Regions from separate parts of the Shinella sp. Sh6 genome, predicted to be linked through region 2. Evidence: riboswitches for the same ligand, from Rfam matches in the RefSeq annotation. Region 2 holds a riboswitch; each other region holds the start of a gene.
The links. Region 2 has a riboswitch for thiamine pyrophosphate ahead of thiD (bifunctional hydroxymethylpyrimidine kinase/phosphomethylpyrimidine kinase). Riboswitches for the same ligand answer to the same signal wherever they lie in the genome.
Positions count from the first base shown of each region.

Region 1: another riboswitch for thiamine pyrophosphate. It lies ahead of thiB (thiamine ABC transporter substrate binding subunit); the one in region 2 lies ahead of thiD (bifunctional hydroxymethylpyrimidine kinase/phosphomethylpyrimidine kinase).
Region 3: another riboswitch for thiamine pyrophosphate. It lies ahead of thiC (phosphomethylpyrimidine synthase ThiC); the one in region 2 lies ahead of thiD (bifunctional hydroxymethylpyrimidine kinase/phosphomethylpyrimidine kinase).

Region 1 is NZ_AP044005.1:3,419,510-3,421,762, forward strand. Features, by position in the region: gene thiP (thiamine/thiamine pyrophosphate ABC transporter permease) at 1-258, opposite strand, end outside; gene thiB (thiamine ABC transporter substrate binding subunit) at 260-1,267, opposite strand; TPP riboswitch at 1,306-1,416, opposite strand; gene ACZ5TO_RS16395 (MFS transporter) at 1,511-2,253, opposite strand, start outside.
Region 2 is NZ_AP044005.1:3,821,686-3,823,938, reverse strand. Features, by position in the region: gene ACZ5TO_RS18295 (LysE family translocator) at 1-409, shown strand, start outside; gene thiD (bifunctional hydroxymethylpyrimidine kinase/phosphomethylpyrimidine kinase) at 413-1,222, opposite strand; TPP riboswitch at 1,262-1,358, opposite strand; gene ACZ5TO_RS18285 (peptide chain release factor 3) at 1,570-2,253, opposite strand, start outside.
Region 3 is NZ_AP044005.1:2,926,320-2,928,572, forward strand. Features, by position in the region: gene ACZ5TO_RS13970 (anti-sigma factor family protein) at 1-73, shown strand, start outside; gene ACZ5TO_RS13975 (Bax inhibitor-1/YccA family protein) at 98-814, shown strand; TPP riboswitch at 1,128-1,244, shown strand; gene thiC (phosphomethylpyrimidine synthase ThiC) at 1,336-2,253, shown strand, end outside.

The DNA of each region.
Region 1 (2,253 bases), 400 kb from region 2:
CGGAAAGGTCCGCTGGCGCGCCAGCGCCCGGGCGACGGGGATGGCGAGCAGCACGGAAAGCGCGGTGGAGAGCACGGCCTGCATCAGCGTGAACGTCGCCACCCGCCGGATATAGGCATCGAAGAGCGGCGCGCCGCCGCCCTCGCCCGCGTGGCCGAGCAGCACCACCGTCGCCGCGCCGACGAAGGCGACGACGCCGCAAAGGGCGAAAGCCCCTGCGGCGCGCAGCGTCCGGCGTTCGGCGCGGGCGAACAGCATCTTATTTCGCGCTCATGGCGGAAAGCCACTCGTCGATCCAGGCCTTGCGGTTGGCCGCGACCTCCTCCGAGGACATCAGGAAGGTCTTTTCCGGCTTCACCAGCGCGTCGAAGGCGGCCGGCAGCGGCTCCTTCGTCTTGCCGACGGGCATCATCCAGTTGGTTTCCGGGATGACCGACTGGAACTCGGGCCCGACCATGAAGGTCAGGAACTTCCGGGCGAGATCCTTGTCGTCGGAGGTGCGCGTCATTCCCGCCACCTCGATCTGCACGTAGTGCCCCTCGGAGAAGGCGGCCGCCTTGTAGCGCTCGGTGTTCTCCGCGATCACATGATAGGCGGGGGACGTCGTATAGGAGAGCACCATCGGCGCCTCGCCCTTGGTGAAGAGGCCGTAGGCCTCCGACCAGCCGGGCGTGACGGTCAGGACGCGGTCCTTCAGCTTGCCCCAGGCCTCGCCCGCCTTGTCGCCGTAGACGGACTTCACCCAGAGCAGGAGGCCGAGGCCCGGCGTCGAGGTGCGCGGGTCCTCGATGACGATCTTCTGCGAGGCGTCGCCCTCGACGAGGTCCTTCAGGCTCGACGGCGGGTTCTTCAGCGTCTCGCTGTCATAGACGACGGCGAAATGGCCGTAGTCGTAGGGCAGGAACGTATCGTCGGAAAAGCCGCCCGGCACGGTGAGGCCTTCCGATGTCAGCCCGTGCTTTTCGAAGAGGCCCGTCGCCTTGGCCTCGGAGATGAGGTTGGTGTCGAGGCCGAGCACCACGTCGGCTTTCGTGCCTTCGCCCTCCAGCTTCAGGCGCGTGAGGAGCTCGACGCCGTCGGCCGCGCTCACCCACTCGACCTTGCAGCCGCAGGTCTTCTCGAAGGCTTCCTTGACCTTCGGCCCCGGTCCCCAGTCGGCGACGAAGCTTTCGTAGGTGTAGACGGTCAGCGTCTTTTCCTGCGCGAACGCGGGAAAGGCGAGGGATGCGGCAAGCGCCGCGATCGAAATGAGAACAGTCTTGCGCATCGGCGCCTCCTTGTCTGGTCACAAACGGGAATAGGGCGCTGGATGTGCCGTCTAATCCCTCCGCCGGTACGAGCCGGATCAGGTTCTTCGGGTTGGCGAAACCGCCTCTCAGCCGGCAGGCAAACCTGCGGGCACCCCGTTAGAGCAGGAGAAGGCATAATGCCGCGCGCGGCCGCGCGCAATAGCAAAGGCCCGGATGCGGGGTGCATCCGGGCCTCTTTTCGTGCGTGCTTCCGGCAAGGTTCAGTGCTTTGCCGGCAGGCGCGGCAGGAAGACCGTCAGGATGCCGAGCAGCGGCATGTAGGAGCAGGCCTTGAAGACGAAGCCGATGCCGCGGCTGTCGGCGACGCCGCCGAGCAGGGCCGCCGCAAGGCCGCCCGCGCCGAAGGCGAAGCCGAAGAAGATGCCGGCGATCATGCCGACGCGGCCCGGCACCAGTTCCTGCGCGAAGACGACGATGTTGGAGAAGGCCGAGGAGAAGATGAGGCCGATCATCACCGTCAGCACGCCCGTCCAGAAGAGGTTGGCATAGGGCAGCAGCAGCGCGAAGGGAATGACGCCGAGGATCGAGAACCAGATGACGAAACGCGTGCCGAAGCGGTCGCCGATCGGCCCGCCGAGGAAGACGCCGAGCGCCGAGGAGCCGAGGAAGAGGAACAGCATGAGTTGGGCCTGCTGCACGTCGAGGCCGAAGCGGTTGATCGTGTAGAAGGTGAAATAGCTCGAGATGCTGGAGAGATAGGCGTTCTTCGTCGTCGTCAGCAGGACGAGGACGGCGAGCGCCCAGGCGACCTTGCCGCGCGGCAGCGGCAGCTCGCGGCTCGCGGCCGGGCGGCTCGCGGCAAGCCGGCGCTCGCCGGCATACCAGTTGCCGACCCAGGTGAGGATGCCCATGCCGAGAAGGGCGACGACCGAGAGCCAGGCGACGCTCGTCTGGCCGAAGGGCAGCACGATGAAGGCGGCGAGCAGCGGCCCGAGCGCCGTGC
Region 2 (2,253 bases):
CGAGACGCTGCGCTATCTCGGCGTCGCCTATCTCCTCTTCATCGCTGGAAGCCTGCTGCGGCAGGACGGGGCGCTGGATGCGGGACCGGCGCAGCCGGCAGGCCGGGCCTTCTCCATCCTGCGCAAGGGCGTCCTCACCAATATCCTCAACCCGAAGCTCTCGCTGTTCTTCCTCGCCTTCCTGCCGCAATTCGTGCCTGCGCAGGCACCCGATGCGACGGTGCGGATGCTCTTCCTCGGCGGCGTCTTCATGGCGCTGACCTTCCTGGTCTTCGCGCTCTATGCCGCGCTTGCCGCGGGGCTGCGCCGGCAGGTGCTGGGCCGGCCGAAGGTCATGCTGTGGACCCAGCGCAGCTTTGCCGCCGCCCTCGGCCTGATGGGCCTGCGGCTGGCGCTCGCCGACCGCTGACGCCTATCGCCAGAGCGCATGGAAATGGTGCAGCGGGCCGTGGCCGGAGCCGACGGAAAGCGCATCCGCCCCGCGCACCGCACCGGCGACGAAGCGCTTCGCCGCCGCCACGGCCTCGGCAAGGGGCCGCCCCTTGCCGAGTTCCGCCGCAAGGGCACTCGACAGCGAGCAGCCGGTGCCGTGCGTGTTGCGCGTCGGCACCCGCACGCCTTCGAGCCAGCGCACGCCCTCCGCCGTCGCCAGCACGTCCGGGCTCTCAGTGCCCGGCAGATGCCCGCCCTTGAGCAGAACCGCCTTCGGGCCGAGCGCAAGCAGGCGCCGCGCCTGATCCTCCATGCCGGCCCGGTCCACGGCTTCCGCCGCCCCGAGAAGCGCGGCGGCTTCCGGCAGGTTGGGCGTCAGTACGCTCGCAAGCGGCAGCAGCCGGCGCGTCAGCACCGAGACGGCCTCCGCCGCCAGCAGCGGGGAGCCGCCCTTGGCGATCATCACCGGATCGAGCACGACGGGAACCGCGCGGTGCGGCGCGAGCGCATCCGCCACGGCTTCGGCGATCTCCGCCGAGGCGATCATGCCGATCTTCACCGCATCGATGCGGATATCGCGGAAGACATCGGCGACCTGCGCCGTAACGAAGGCGGGCGGCACGGGATGGACGGCGGAGACGCCTTGCGTGTTCTGCGCCGTGAGAGCCGTCAGCGCCGCCATGCCGTAGGTGCCGCAGGCCGCGAAGGCCTTGAGGTCGGCCTGGATGCCGGCGCCGCCGGACGGATCGGACCCCGCGATGGAAAGGATGTTGGCAATCGTCTCGGCCATAGCGCCTCCTTCTAGCGGAGGCGGCCTGCGGGCGGCGGGAAACGGCACCCTGCGACTCCCTCCGCCGGCATGATCCGGTTCAGGTTCAAAGGGTGCTTCTCAGCCCGCCTGACGGCGGACGCCCCTGTCCGGGGAGGGTTGTCGCAGATGCGGGCGCGCGTGTCACGGGGAAAGTCGCAGGCGGAAGGTTGCCCCTCACCCTAACCCTCTCCCCGCGAGCGGGGCGAGGGGACGTGCCCCACGAACCGCTATTGCTTTAGGAAAACGGTGCGTCATACCCCTTCGCCCCGCTTGCGGGGAGAAGGTGGCCGGCAGGCCGGATGAGGGGCTAAGCGACGCCCGCCATCTCACGCCTTGCTGACGTGATACTCCTTGATGGCCACCATCTTGATCGCCGGGTAGCGCTCCGCCTCGTAGCGCAACGAGAAGGAATCCTGCGCGAGGAAGACCGGGTCGCCGTCGAGGTCGCGGGCGATGTCGCCGCGGCGCTGGGTGACGAACTTGTCGAGCTCGGCCGCGCTGTCGGACGAGATCCAGCGGCAGACGGAAAAACGCGACATCTCGAAGGAGACCGGCAGGCCGTATTCGGCCGAAAGCCGCTCCTTCAGCACGTCGAGCTGCAGCGCACCGACGACGCCGACGATGGCGGGCGAGCCGTCCTCCGGCGAGAAGAGCTGCACGACGCCCTCCTCAGCCATCTGCTGGAGCGCCTCCTTCAGCTTCTTGGCCTTCATGGCGTCTTCCAGCCGCACACGGCGCAGGATTTCCGGCGCGAAGTTGGGCACGCCCTCGAAGACCAGCGCCTCGCCCTCGGTCAGCGTATCGCCGATGCGGAGCGTCCCGTGGTTGGGAATGCCCACGACGTCGCCGGCATAGGCCGTATCGGCAAGCTGGCGCTGCGAGGCGAAGAAGAACTGCGGCGCCGAAAGGCCGATCGTCTTGCCCGTGCGGGCAAGGCGCACCTTCATGCCGCGCTCCAGCATGCCGGAGCAGACGCGGGCAAAGGCGATGCGGTCGCGGTGGTTCGGGTC
Region 3 (2,253 bases), 900 kb from region 2:
GCTGGTCTCGGAAAGCCGCAAGGCCGACGACCTCGCCGGAACCGCGCGGGACCTCCTGCGCACGCTCTACTGATCCCCCCTACAAAGGAGAACCACCATGGAACCCATCCAGCAGCGATACGGCCACGGCGCGCAGGCGCAGTCGGCCGCCCTCTTCGACGAGGGCCTGCGCCAGCACATGCTGCGCATCTACAACTATATGGGCGCCGGCCTCGTCATCACCGGCCTCGTCGCCTTTGTCGTCGGCTCCACGCCGGCGCTTTACGTGCCGATCTTCACCTCGCCGCTCAAATGGGTGGTGATGCTGGCGCCGCTCGCCTTCGTCTTCTTCTTCTCGTTCAGGATCCAGACGATGTCGGCAAGCGCCGCGCAGATGACCTTCTGGGCCTTCTGCGCCGTCATGGGCCTCTCGCTCGCCTCGGTGTTCCTCGTCTTCACCGGCACGAGCATCGCCCGCACCTTCTTCATCGCCGCCACCATGTTCGGCACGACGAGCCTCTACGGCTACGTGACGAAGCGCGACCTCTCGCAGTTCGGCTCCTTCCTGATGATGGGCCTCATCGGCGTCGTCATCGCCTCCGTGGTCAACATCTTCCTCGGCTCGACCGCCCTGCAGTTCGCCATCTCGGTGATCGGCATCGCCGTCTTCGTCGGCCTCACCGCCTGGGACACGCAGAACATCAAGGAGCAATATGCCGAGAACATCGACCAGGAATCCCAGCAGAAGATGGCCGTCTTCGGCGCGCTCTCCCTCTACCTCAACTTCGTCAACATCTTCCAGCTGCTGTTGAATTTCACGGGCGAGCGGGAATAGTTTTCCCAAGCCACGTCAACTGGGACGGCGGGGCTATGCCCCGCCGTTTTTCTTTCCGCCAAGCCCCTCCTCTCTCCCCTCTCCTTCGTCATCCTCGGGCTTGACCCGAGGATCCATGCCCCAAATTCCACGCGTGCCGTTTCGGTGGATCCTCGGGTCAAGCCCGAGGATGACGACGGAGAGGGCGTCACGCGGGGCGTAATTCGATTGTTGTTTCAGCTAGATATCATCAATGCGCAGCGCAACAAAAAGTAAGCAAATACTTACATAAAATACCTATGTTGACAAATCCTCCCATAGCGTTTTTGCTTACCGCATTCACCAGGGGGGTCCCGACAAGGGGCTGAGATACTGCTGGCATCCGCAGCGCAGTGACCCGTTGAACCTGATCCAGTTCATACTGGCGTAGGGACGGTGCAAGCGCTGTGAGGGGCAATCCGTGAACCGGATTGCGCATCGGCGTCCTTCCATCATTCCGGCTCTAGGACTGGGTCTCCAACTGCAAACTTGGAGCCTCACCGATGAACATTGCCGCCCAGAAACTCACCCCCACCGTCACGACCGGCGCCTTGCCCGCCTCGCGGAAGATCCACATTCCCGGCGAACTGCACCCGGATATCCGCGTGCCGATGCGCGAGATCGCCCTGCATCCGACCTCCGGCGAGCCGCCCGTCACCGTCTACGACGCCTCCGGTCCCTACACCGATCCCGCCCATGCCGTTGCCATCGAGGCCGGCCTGCCGCGCCTTCGCGAAGGCTGGATCGCCGCCCGCGGCGACACCGAGGCCTATGACGGCCGCCATGTCCGCCCGGAGGACAACGGCTTTGCCACCGGCGAGCGGCTGACGCCGGAATTCCCGGTGCTGAGCCGCCCGCGCCGCGCGAAGGACGGCCGGGCCGTGACGCAGCTCGCCTATGCCCGCGCCGGCATCGTCACGCCGGAGATGGAGTTCATCGCCATCCGCGAAAACCTCGGCCGCAAGGCCGCGAAGGAGGCGCTCGCCCGCGACGGCGAGAGTTTCGGCGCGCACATTCCCGATTTCGTGACGCCGGAATTCGTCCGCCAGGAGGTCGCGAGCGGACGGGCGGTCATCCCCGCCAACATCAACCACCCGGAAGCCGAGCCGATGATCATCGGCCGGAATTTCCTGGTGAAGATCAACGCCAATATCGGCAACTCCGCCGTCACCTCCTCCATGGCGGAGGAGGTGGAGAAGATGGTCTGGGCGATCCGCTGGGGCGCCGACACGGTCATGGACCTTTCGACCGGCCGCAACATCCACAATATCCGCGAATGGATCGTCCGAAACTCGCCGGTCCCCATCGGCACCGTGCCGCTCTACCAGGCGCTGGAAAAGGTGAACGGCATCGCCGAGGACCTCACCTGGGAGGTCTTCCGCGACACGCTGATCGAGCAGGCCGAGCAGGGCGTCGACTAT